Regions from separate parts of the Chryseobacterium sp. BIGb0232 genome, predicted to be linked through region 2. Evidence: riboswitches for the same ligand, from Rfam matches in the RefSeq annotation. Region 2 holds a riboswitch; the other holds the start of a gene.
What was found. A riboswitch is a leader RNA that binds a small molecule or an ion and turns the genes downstream of it on or off. The one in region 2 is predicted to bind thiamine pyrophosphate.

Region 1 (5,571 bases), on a different contig from region 2:
GCTGCTATCGCAGCAGCCGGACCACTAGTAGGACCTGTTCTCGCTGCACAGTTCGGATATCTTCCCGGTGCACTATGGATCTTAATAGGCTGTGTACTGGGAGGTGGTGTTCATGATATGGTTGTCCTTTTTGCTTCCGTGAGACATAAAGGTCAAAGCCTTGCGACTATTGCCTCAAAAGAAATAGGGAAAGCAACAGGAACAGTAGCAGGTTTTGCGATCCTCTTTATCCTGGTTCTTACACTGGCGGGCTTATCTCTGGCATGCATCAATGCAATGCATGAAGCTTCGTGGTCTCTTTTTACCGTAGTGATTACCATGCCTATTGCCATCATTATGGGATTGATTATGCGCTATAAAAAAAATAGTGTTCTGTTTGCAAGTATCTTAGGAGGTATTCTATTGATTGCCGGAATTATCGGAGGTCATGGGCTGATGCAGAATCCAACCATGAATAATTTATTTTCATGGAATATTAAAACAATTTCCATTGCCATTCCGTTGTATGGTTTTATTGCTTCCGTATTACCGGTATGGCTCCTTTTAGTTCCAAGGGATTACCTTTCCACTTATTTAAAAATAGGAACTATTATTATGCTGGCTATCGGGGTAATTGTTATACATCCTACGGTGCAGATGCCTGCTATCACAGCTTTTGTAAACGGTGGAGGCCCCATTATAGGAGGCCCGGTACTTCCTTTTATTTTTATTGTTATTGCCTGTGGAGCAATTTCCGGATTCCATGCTGTAATTGCTACGGGTACCACGCCCAAAATGCTGAATAAAGAAAGAGAAATTCTTTTTGTAGGCTACGGGGCTATGCTTGTAGAAGGTTTTGTAGCATTAATGGCCCTTATTGCCGCCTGTACATTAATGCCAGGGGATTATTTTGCCATCAATACCCCGAAAGAGGCTTATGATTCATTCCTTGCCACTCATCCTTCTCTACACGGTGTAGATATTGATTACTATTCACAGAAAATTGGAATTGACCTCTATGGCAGAACAGGAGGTGCCGTATCCCTTGCCGTTGGGATGGCTCATATCTTCAATAAAATCCCATATATGGATCAGCTGACTGCTTATTGGTATAATTTTGCGATTATGTTTGAGGCTGTTTTTATCCTTACTGCTATTGATGCAGGAACAAGGGTGGGCCGTTTCTTTTTGCAGGAAATGCTGGGATCTGTAGTTCCAAAATTTAATGATAAAAACTGGATTCCCGGAATCATCATCAGCAGTCTTCTTTTCACTTTTGCCTGGGGATATCTGGTGTATACAGGGAATGTAAACAGTATCTGGCCGTTATTCGGAATCAGTAATCAGCTATTGGCGGCCTGTGGACTTATTGTCTGTACAACGATGCTGATAAGAATGAACAGGGGAAAGTATGCATTGTGTTCAGCTATTCCCGGCGTGTTTATGGCCATCATTACATTCTGGGCCGGTTATATTCAGGTAACCTCTATTTATATTCCCAAAGGGCAGTATTTACTTGCCGCATTGGCAGCAACAGCAATGATCCTTATGCTTATTGTATTTATAGGAGCTTTCAGAAAATGGTATCAGTTACTGCAAATTAACAAAACAGAGATTGATCATTATGGAGAACCGGTGAAAGAACTGGTAGAGAGATAATAGGCTTTCTACAAAATCCATTAAAGGTTTTTGCTTCCTCTGATAATTTTTATACATTTGTTTTGCTTTAGGGGGTATTCTGAAAAGAATTGAGAGAGTCCCTTTGAACCTGATACGGCTTACACCGACGTAGGGAAAAGCAAAATGACATGATTTCTTGATGTCTTTTGTTCCGGATTTTTTCCTAAAGCTATTTTTATTTTTAATCATAACAATGGAAAAAAATCTTTGGGAACAAGTTCAACTTGTACGACAAAAGTCTCCTCTTGTTCATAATATTACCAACTATGTAGTGATGAACAATACGGCCAATGCTCTTTTGGCTGCAGGAGCTTCTCCGATTATGGCACACGCCCACTCTGAAATCAAAGAAATGGTCAATATATCCCATTCGGTGGTTATTAATATTGGTACCCTCGATGAATACTGGGCTGAATCTATGCTTATGGCTGCTGAAACTGCTGATATACTCCATAAACCATGGATATTGGATCCGGTAGGTGCAGGAGCGACCTCTTTTCGCGATCAGATATTGCATCAGCTATTACAATTCCATCCTACAGTGATCAGAGGCAATGCTTCTGAGATTATTGCACTCGCTAAAACGAATACAACAGTAACCAAAGGAGTAGACAGCACCGCAGCAAGTAATGATGCTGTTGAAGCCGCACAAATCCTGGTTAATCAATATAACACTATTGTATGCATTTCGGGTGAAACGGATATTATCCTGAGCCGAGATCAATCTATACAGATCAAAAACGGACATGCTCTCATGACCAAAGTAACGGGTCTGGGATGTTCTGCAACAGCTTTAATCGGCGCATTCATAGGTATTGCAGAAGATAAAGTATCAGGTACCGCCGCTGCAATGTCATTATTGGGAATAGCAGGCGAACTGACTGTTCGTGAAAGCAAAGGTCCGGGCAGTCTTCAAGTCAACTTGATAGATAAGCTATACAACATTACCGAAGAGGAATTTACCAACCATTTAGAAATTGAAATATCATGAGTATCAATATTTTTCCTTACTCATTATACCTTGTGATTTCTGAAACAGATTGTATGGGGAAAAATTTTCTGAAAGTCGCAGAACAGTCAATCTTAGGGGGTGTGGATATGATACAGCTTCGTGAAAAAAATGACAGCACCGAAGTCTTCCTTCAAAAAGCTCTGCAGCTTATTGAAATTACAGATAAATATGGTGTTCCTCTTATCATCAACGATAATATCACCGTTACTGAAAAAGTAAATTCAGCTGGAATACATGTTGGCAACAGTGATGCAACTCCTCAGGATCTAAGACAACGACCTTTGATCAACAATAAAATAATTGGATATTCTATAGAACATCTGGCTCAGCTTGACAATGAACAAACTGCTGCAGCCGACTATCTGGGAATAAGTCCTGTTTTTAAAACAAAAACCAAAACAGATACTGTTATAGAATGGGGACTGGAAGGCATTACTCAAATCAGGCAGATTACGAAAAAACCTTTGGTCGCAATAGGAAATATTCATCTTGAAAACGCTAGAGCTGTCATCAGCGCCGGAGCAGATTGTCTTGCCGTAGTTTCTGCAATATGCAGTGCTGCTGATCCCCAAAAAGCAGCGTATGAATTAAAAAATGAAATTGTAAAATGAAAAAATACAAATACCCTTCAGTATTAACTATTGCAGGTTTCGATGGAAGCGGCGGTGCCGGTATCCAGGCTGATATTAAAACAGCTTCTGCTCTAGGCTGCTTTTCAACATCAGTATTAACGGCCTTGCCTGTACAAAACACACAAGGAGTACGAAAAATATACCCTATTCCTGTAGAAGCAGTTGCTGATCAAATAAAAGCAATTCTGGACGACATTGTTCCTAATGCTATAAAAATTGGAATGGTTCATACGCCTCAACTCGTAGAGACCATTGTTTCCACATTGGCAGCATACCCTAAAATACCTATTGTCTTTGACCCTGTAATGGTTGCCACCAGCGGGCATCGTTTAATTGAAGAAGAAACCATCACCTCACTCACAACATTACTTTTCCCCATTGCTGATGTGATCACTCCCAATATGGATGAGGCTTCCATTTTAGCAGATATGAAAGTAGAAACATTGGAAGATTTATACACGGCCGGAAAAAAGATCAAAAAACTGGGATGTAAAACAATTCTCCTTAAAGGTGGTCATCAGGAAACCTCAACCATTACTTCCCTCTTCTATGATGAACACGAGAATTTTCATTCTTTTGAAACAATAAAATTTAACACCAATAATACCCACGGTTCAGGCTGTACACTGTCATCTGCTATTGCCGCCTATATTGCTCAGGGCAAGTCCCTTTACGAGGCTGTTTCTCTAGGACAGCAATATATCTACCAAGCCATAGAAAACGGAATAGATGCACAAACAGGTCATGGAAACGGACCGTTGAATCACTTTTTTAATCCTCAAAAACTTATCAAAAATGAAATGGTCTGAACAAACTTGGAACGCAATAGAAAAACATTATCAATCTATCCTTGATATGCCTTTTATCAAAGAATTATCGGATGGTAGTTTACCACAGGATAAATTCCGTTTTTATATGGCTCAGGATTCTTTATATCTGGAACATTTTGGAAGAACGCTTTCCCTTATAGCAGCAAAGATTCCTGATCTTCAGGATGTACTCACTTTTATGCGTTTCGCTGAAAATGCCATTGTAGTAGAAAATGCCCTGCATGAATCTTACTTCAAAGATTTTGGTTTGAGTGATAAAGGAGTTTTAGAACCTGCTTGTCACCATTATATTCACTTTCTGAGAAGTACTGCCGCTCTGGAGTCTGTGGAAATTGCAGTTGCCGCAGTTCTCCCCTGCTTCTGGATCTATCGTGAAGTTGGAAATTATATTTATGAGATTCAGAATACGGTGAACAACCCGTATGAAAAATGGATTGCTACGTATGCCGGAGAAGAATTTTCAGCAGCAGTGGATGAAGCTATTGCCATCTGCGATAAAATTGCTGAAAACAGTACCGAAGAAACCAGAAAAAGAATGACAGAAGCTTTTATCATGGCATCCAGAATGGAATTCCATTTCTGGGAGGCTGCTTATGAACTGAGAAGATGGGAGTAAAGAAGGGATAAAATACCTCAACTATCTATTATCTTATCACCCATAACAACAAAAAACGGAACCAAAAGTTGATTCCGTTTTTTTATATGTATAAAATTTAATTAAAAATTGAAATTAAGTCTTGTGAATACATACCGTCCATTCTGCCCAAACTGTGAAGTGGAACGTGAGTAAATAAACTGATCGTTGTTACTTGAAGCCGGCAGGTTTTTGGTAGGATAAATATCAAACAGGTTATTAACCCCTACAGTCAATCCAATATTTTTAGTAAACTGATAGGCCGCAGAAATATCAGTAATGATTTTATCTCCTATCGTCTGGTGTTCATTAAATCCAATAATTCCATCTCCGTTAGCATCAAGAACATCTGCTCCTGTCACTTTTCCAAAATACGTATTTCTAAGATAGAAACTTGCACCCTTCCATGTAAGCGTATGAGAAAGACTTGCTTTCACTCTAGGAACAGCCTCTTCAAGATAAATTCTAGATTTTTCAGAGAAATAAACTTTTTCAAGAGCTGGAGATTTCAACAGCCCTGCTGAATGAATCTCTCCTACCTGTTTAGTCTGATTTAAATTGATCCCAAAACTATTATCCAGTTTTATACCTGAGAATCGTGCATTATGTGAAATAACGATATCCAGCCCTTTTGTTTCCGTATCAATAGCATTGGTAAAAAACTGAGCTGCATTAACGTTTAATTTATCAAACTCTTTTTGGGCATCGTTAGGAACATCTTTTCTTAAGAACTGATCGGTAAGAATGATTCTGTTATCAATTTTAGTAAAATATCCGTCTGCTGTGAAGGTCAAATTCACAGAT
Region 2 (5,571 bases):
ACTCCAATCATGGATAATCCATTTCATCGTGTATAAATCTGCTCCTTCCGGAACTTTTTCAAAAAAACTACCGATGGCAACAGAACATCTTTCTTTTAAATCTTGGGGGATAAGTTCTGTAGTCTTTTGAATCACATTCTCTTCATCAAAGATAATTCCCGAACTACCGGGTGCAACATTCAGAATTGCATACATCATTACTCCATTTCCTCCGCCTATATCTACTATTTTTTTATAGGGACTGAAATCATAATTTCCCATAATTCCCTTTAACTCTGTTCCAGACATTCCGGTCATTCCTTTTCCGAAGTTCACCCCTATTTCCGGATGTTTCTTATAATAAGTCCAGAGTGGCATTCCGTGGATATGATCAAAAGGGATCTTCTCTGTCTGAACAGCGTAGGTAAGTTCACCATAAGCGGGAAAATGTTCATTCATTATAGTGAGTACAAAATTCTTGGCTGTTCCGGGGACATCAGTCTGTAAAGCTGCTCCAAAGTCATTTAATGCAAAGGTTTGGCTTTCTGATTCCTCAAAAATACCAACGCTGCTTAATGCTCTCATAATCCGATACAGTGCTTTTTCATTAGAGTGAGTTTCTTTCGCCAACGAAGAGATTGTTTTGGAACCATCTGCTAAATGGTCTGCAATGTCTAATTCTGCAGCAGTCTTTACACAGCCGGCCAGCCATACACCTCCTAATACTTCAAACATTTTTAAAGTAAACTCCGGTTTTACGGGATGTTTTTTCATAGTCATCGTTTTTTGATTTGGATTTAAGTTAAAATATTATAATTCAACACTACGTGAAATTATAAATTTTATTCTCAAAAAATCGATATTTAAATAAAAAAAATAAGACATTAAAATGATTTTAATAAAATTTATTTAGACACACCTTAAACACCTCTAGATTTATTTCTATTTAAATAATGAGGTTAGATGCAAGACTAGAATTGTAAGCTCCTTTAAACTTTAAAAAACCGTTTTACTGAGCAGTAAGGTCAAATTTGTTTTCCCTCCTAAAATTAGAATGCTGTGTTGCTGTAAAATAATCACAAAAAACCTGATACACTGTAGAATCTGTATGACTTGCCTTTATTCCTAACTGAAAATAAATATCCAGAATCTGATGTGATAAACCTTCCACTACATCTGACGAATAATTGTGAATTTTCTCTTGTTTTTCAAAAGAAATGGTTGCAAAATCATTGAGCAAAGATTCAATTTCATTGGCAAATTCAATTATTCTTTCCATCTCTTTCTCTATTTTTTCATTGAAAGAATGTAAGTCAAGATGAGGTCGGATTTTAATCGCTTCTTCTGAAAAATGAGAGGCCATTCCCAAATAATTAACCAGTAAAGTTAAATCAGCAAAAATCCTAAATGGAATTTTATCCAAGACATCATCCGTAAAAAATTCATCATAAATAAAACTGTAATCTTCCGAAATTTTCACATTCTCAACTTTAAAAGAGTATGTTCCGGTTGCTTTCATACCCATTGATTTCCAATTCGGAATGATTTCAGCTTTATTTTTTGAAATAACAAATGATCTTATCATTTCGAAACCCGATTCATCAAGCAAAGGTTCTCCTTTTTCTGTCAGTTTAGCATTTAAAGTAAAATGACTTAGATGTGGTGCTCCTGTTGCAAAATGCCAAAGTCCGTTCATTAAAAAAGTTCCATCGGCTTGCTTTTCTGCCGTTCCGCCAATCATTCCGCTTCCGCCGAAGCAGGTTTTAGAATCGGAAAAAAGCTCTTTAGCAATTTTGGGGGTTAAATTTCTTGAGAAAAAATTGGCTCCTGAACATAAAGTCAGCATCCAACCCAAACTTCCATCGATTTTTGACCAGTCAAACAAAACAGATAGCCCTTCTCTTAAACGAAATCCCAATCCGCCATACATTTCAGGAACCCAGATCTGGAGCAGTCTTTCCTTATGAATCTGATTGATTACCGATTGCGGAACTTCAGAGGCTCCGTGCATTTTTTCTCTTATTTCCTTATGCGAAAGCATTTTTCTTGTTTTTAATAATTCTTCGCCACTCCAGATAACCTGAAATAGCAACAATGAATAAGAAAGCGGTCAGAATTGAATATAAATAAAGACCTTTATGGATTAGCAGCGGAATCGCAATAATATTGCTTATATTCAGTAAAATCCAGTTTTCAATTTTTCTGCGTGCCATCAACCACATTCCTGCCCAGGCAAAAGCACTTACCAAAGAATCCAAAACCGGAACGTCAGAATCGGTAAAGTTTGTCAGAAAAACCCAGAAAAGGCAGAATGTTCCTATTACAATTCCTGCGGTAATCAGTTTTTCCTGATGAGTAGTTTCAGAAATAGCAGTTTCCGTTTTTCGTTTCCCGAATTTCCAATACAGCCATCCATAAATGCTCATCACCAAATAGTAGAGATTTAAGGTAAATTCCGCATAAAGTTTAGCGAAAAACATGACATATAGTGAAAGTAAAATTCCGGCAATCCCGAAAAGATAGGTATTGGAATTGTTTTTCCGTGCCAATAAGACCTGAACTACTGAAAAGAAGACTCCAAGCCATTCCTGCCATGTTGTCTGTTGTAAAATTTCCTGCATCAAATTAACTTACATAAATTAAATGATGAGATGATCAATCAAAAAAATCCCTACGTCGGCATTATCCGAATCAGGTGTGGAAAAATTTCCCGGGTATCATCTCAGCCGCTATTGCAGCACCCCATTGAGGACACAAATTTGATGTTTTTTAACGACAATAAAAAATAATTCAGCTATTCTTTTACCACAAAAGAAACAAAAGATCTTTCTTATGACTTAGATTTTGAAAAGAAAACATAAATTCAGATTTTGCAGATTTTAAAAACTGCCCGCATCTTAATACGATCCATTTACAAACGGATAATTCTGTATCTTTGCTTTATTAAAAATATCCAACCGGTTTTTTGTAATAATTAACTATCAAATAAAGCAGGCCAATCTCAATGAAGAAGACAATAAAAAGAACGTTCAGAGTTTCAAAATATGTAATCTATAAAGAGACTCTGGTTGATTACAAGGAGCATTTCTGGTCATTCTTAGGTGCTTTTTTCGGAATTGGACTGATTGCTTTTATGCAGTCTCATTCTTTAGCACAAACAGAAAATATATTTCTGATTGGTTCGTTTGGGGCATCCAGTGTTCTTATTTACGGAGCTATTCAAAGTCCGCTGGCCCAGCCGAGAAACTTGGTGGGTGGACATGTGCTTTCTGCATTAGTTGGTGTTACGGTTTATCAGATTGTTCCGGATATTATATGGCTTTCTGCCCCATTGGCGGTAGCCTTTTCTATTGTCTTGATGCAGTATACGAAAACCCTGCACCCTCCGGGTGGAGCAACAGCACTTATTGCGGTAAGTTCTACCGGAAAAATTCCGGAATTGGGGTATTGGTATGTTATCTCTCCGGTTCTCTCGGGGTGTATTATCCTGTTGCTTGTGGCTTTATTCTTTAACAATATAACGCCAAACAGGAGTTATCCTTCACACAGCAGTTTTATGAGATTGCTAAGGAAAAAACATGCTCATGGACACAAAGTGAAAAATTAAAAGTTATGAATTGCCTGGAATGTGGTGAAAAAATTATCGGAAGGTCTGATAAAAAATTCTGCAATGATGCCTGCCGAAACGCCTATAACAATAAGCAGAACAAGGATTCTACGAACCTGATGCGAAATATCAATAATAAGCTCCGCAAGAATTACAGGATTCTTACGGAAGTAAATATTGATGGCAAAACAAAAGTTGCCAGATCCAAATTGGAAAGTCTGGGATTTGATTTCGATTATTTCACCAATCTGAAAATTTATAAAAACGGCTCTGAGTATAAGTTTATTTATGATTACGGTTACAAAATTTTAGAAGAAGACTTTGTTTTGATTGTTAAAAATCAAGCATAAATATACCTCACACCACAAAATATATTCCTATGAAAGAAGTTGTTTTGATTACCGGAGCAAACGGTCTGATTGCAAAAGAACTGGCAAAAAAAATAAGCAATGAATACGATGTAAGATTTCTTACCCGGAAAAAAAGACAGGCAAACGAATATGAATGGGATCTGAGAAAAGGAACCATTGATGAAGCAGCCTTCGAAAATGTCTCACATATCATTCACCTGGCTGGCGCTAATATTTCAGAAAAGCGATGGACAGCGGAAAGAAAAAAAGAACTGATTTCCAGCAGAGTGGATTCTGCCACTTTATTACGAAATACTTTAAGAAAAAGGGAGATTAAACTAAAATCTTTTATTTCTGCCTCAGGAATCAATTTTTACGGAACCAATACTACAGAAAAAATATATTCTGAAAATGACCCTCCCGGACATGATTTCCTTAGTGAGGTTGTGGTTCTGTGGGAATGTGCTGCCGATCATTTTAAGGAACAAAACCTTGCGGAAAGAGTGGTCAAAATCCGTACAGCGGTTGTTCTTTCCGAAAAGGAAGGGGCTCTAAAGAAAATGCTTCCTCCAATACAATATGGTATTGGTTCTGCTTTGGGAACGGGAAACCAGTATATGCCATGGATTCATATTGAAGATATTTGCTCCATTTATGAGCTGGTCTTAAAAAACAATACCCTTCACGGCGCTTATAATGCAGTATCCCCCCAGCACGCTACCAATGCAGAGCTGACAAAGAAAATTGCTGAGGTTTTAAAGAAACCTTTATTCATGCCGAATGTTCCTTCTTTTGTTTTAAAGATGCTATTTGGTGAACTGTCAAGTGCTATATTGGAAGGTTCCAGAGCTTCTTCATACAAAATTCAGAATACAGGTTTTCAATTTAAATTTCCGGATCTGAAAGATGCCTTAAAAGATCTATTAAAGACTCCATAACTCATAAAAAGAATTCAAACAACAATATGCAAAATCCTAATATTACTATTTTAAAAACAGATATTTTATCAGATAACTGGTATACTTTAAACAAGGTCACTTTCACCGTTCGCAAAAAAGACGGAACTAATGAAACCCAAAGCAGAGAAGCCTATGACCGTGGAAACGGAGCTGTTATTTTGCTTTACAACAAAATTTCAAATTCTGTTATTCTGACCAGACAATTCAGATTACCTACCTATATTAACGGAAATACTTCCGGAATGCTTATTGAAGCCTGTGCCGGTCTTTTGGATAATGATAATCCTGAAGACTGCATCAAAAGAGAAACAGAAGAGGAAACAGGCTATAAAATCTCCAAGGTTGAAAAGGTATTTGAAGCCTATATGTCACCCGGTTCTGTAACGGAAATTCTTCATTTTTTCATTGCTGAATACTCCAATGATATGAAGATTACCGACGGTGGCGGTCTTGAAGAGGAAGGAGAGCAGATTGAAGTGTTGGAATTAACTTTTGATGAAGCGTTGACCATGATGGATTCCGGAGACATCAAAGATGCAAAAACGATTATGCTGTTGCAGTATTTGAGGATAAAGGGAATTTTATAAAGCTATATTTGCAATTAGCCAATCTTAATCTATCCATTAATTCTGATCTCTATATTCCAGGAAATCATTATATCTTTAATAATATTAAT

Region 1: it holds a riboswitch for thiamine pyrophosphate, as region 2 does, so the genes downstream of both, thiM (hydroxyethylthiazole kinase) here and pnuC (nicotinamide riboside transporter PnuC) in region 2, are expected to answer to the same signal.

What each region holds. Positions count from the first base shown of each region.
Region 1 covers NZ_JANUEH010000013.1:82,021-87,591, reverse strand. Annotated here, with positions in the region: gene M2372_RS22115 (carbon starvation protein A) at 1-1,638, shown strand, start outside; TPP riboswitch at 1,698-1,791, shown strand; gene thiM (hydroxyethylthiazole kinase) at 1,853-2,650, shown strand; gene thiE (thiamine phosphate synthase) at 2,647-3,282, shown strand; gene thiD (bifunctional hydroxymethylpyrimidine kinase/phosphomethylpyrimidine kinase) at 3,279-4,112, shown strand; gene tenA (thiaminase II) at 4,099-4,749, shown strand; gene M2372_RS22090 (TonB-dependent siderophore receptor) at 4,851-5,571, opposite strand, start outside.
Region 2 covers NZ_JANUEH010000011.1:137,687-143,257, forward strand. Annotated here, with positions in the region: gene M2372_RS20680 (methyltransferase) at 1-753, opposite strand, end outside; gene M2372_RS20685 (hypothetical protein) at 989-2,020, opposite strand; gene pnuC (nicotinamide riboside transporter PnuC) at 2,007-2,603, opposite strand; TPP riboswitch at 2,631-2,734, opposite strand; gene M2372_RS20695 (HPP family protein) at 2,984-3,586, shown strand; gene M2372_RS20700 (hypothetical protein) at 3,592-3,936, shown strand; gene M2372_RS20705 (TIGR01777 family oxidoreductase) at 3,966-4,874, shown strand; gene nudK (GDP-mannose pyrophosphatase NudK) at 4,901-5,482, shown strand.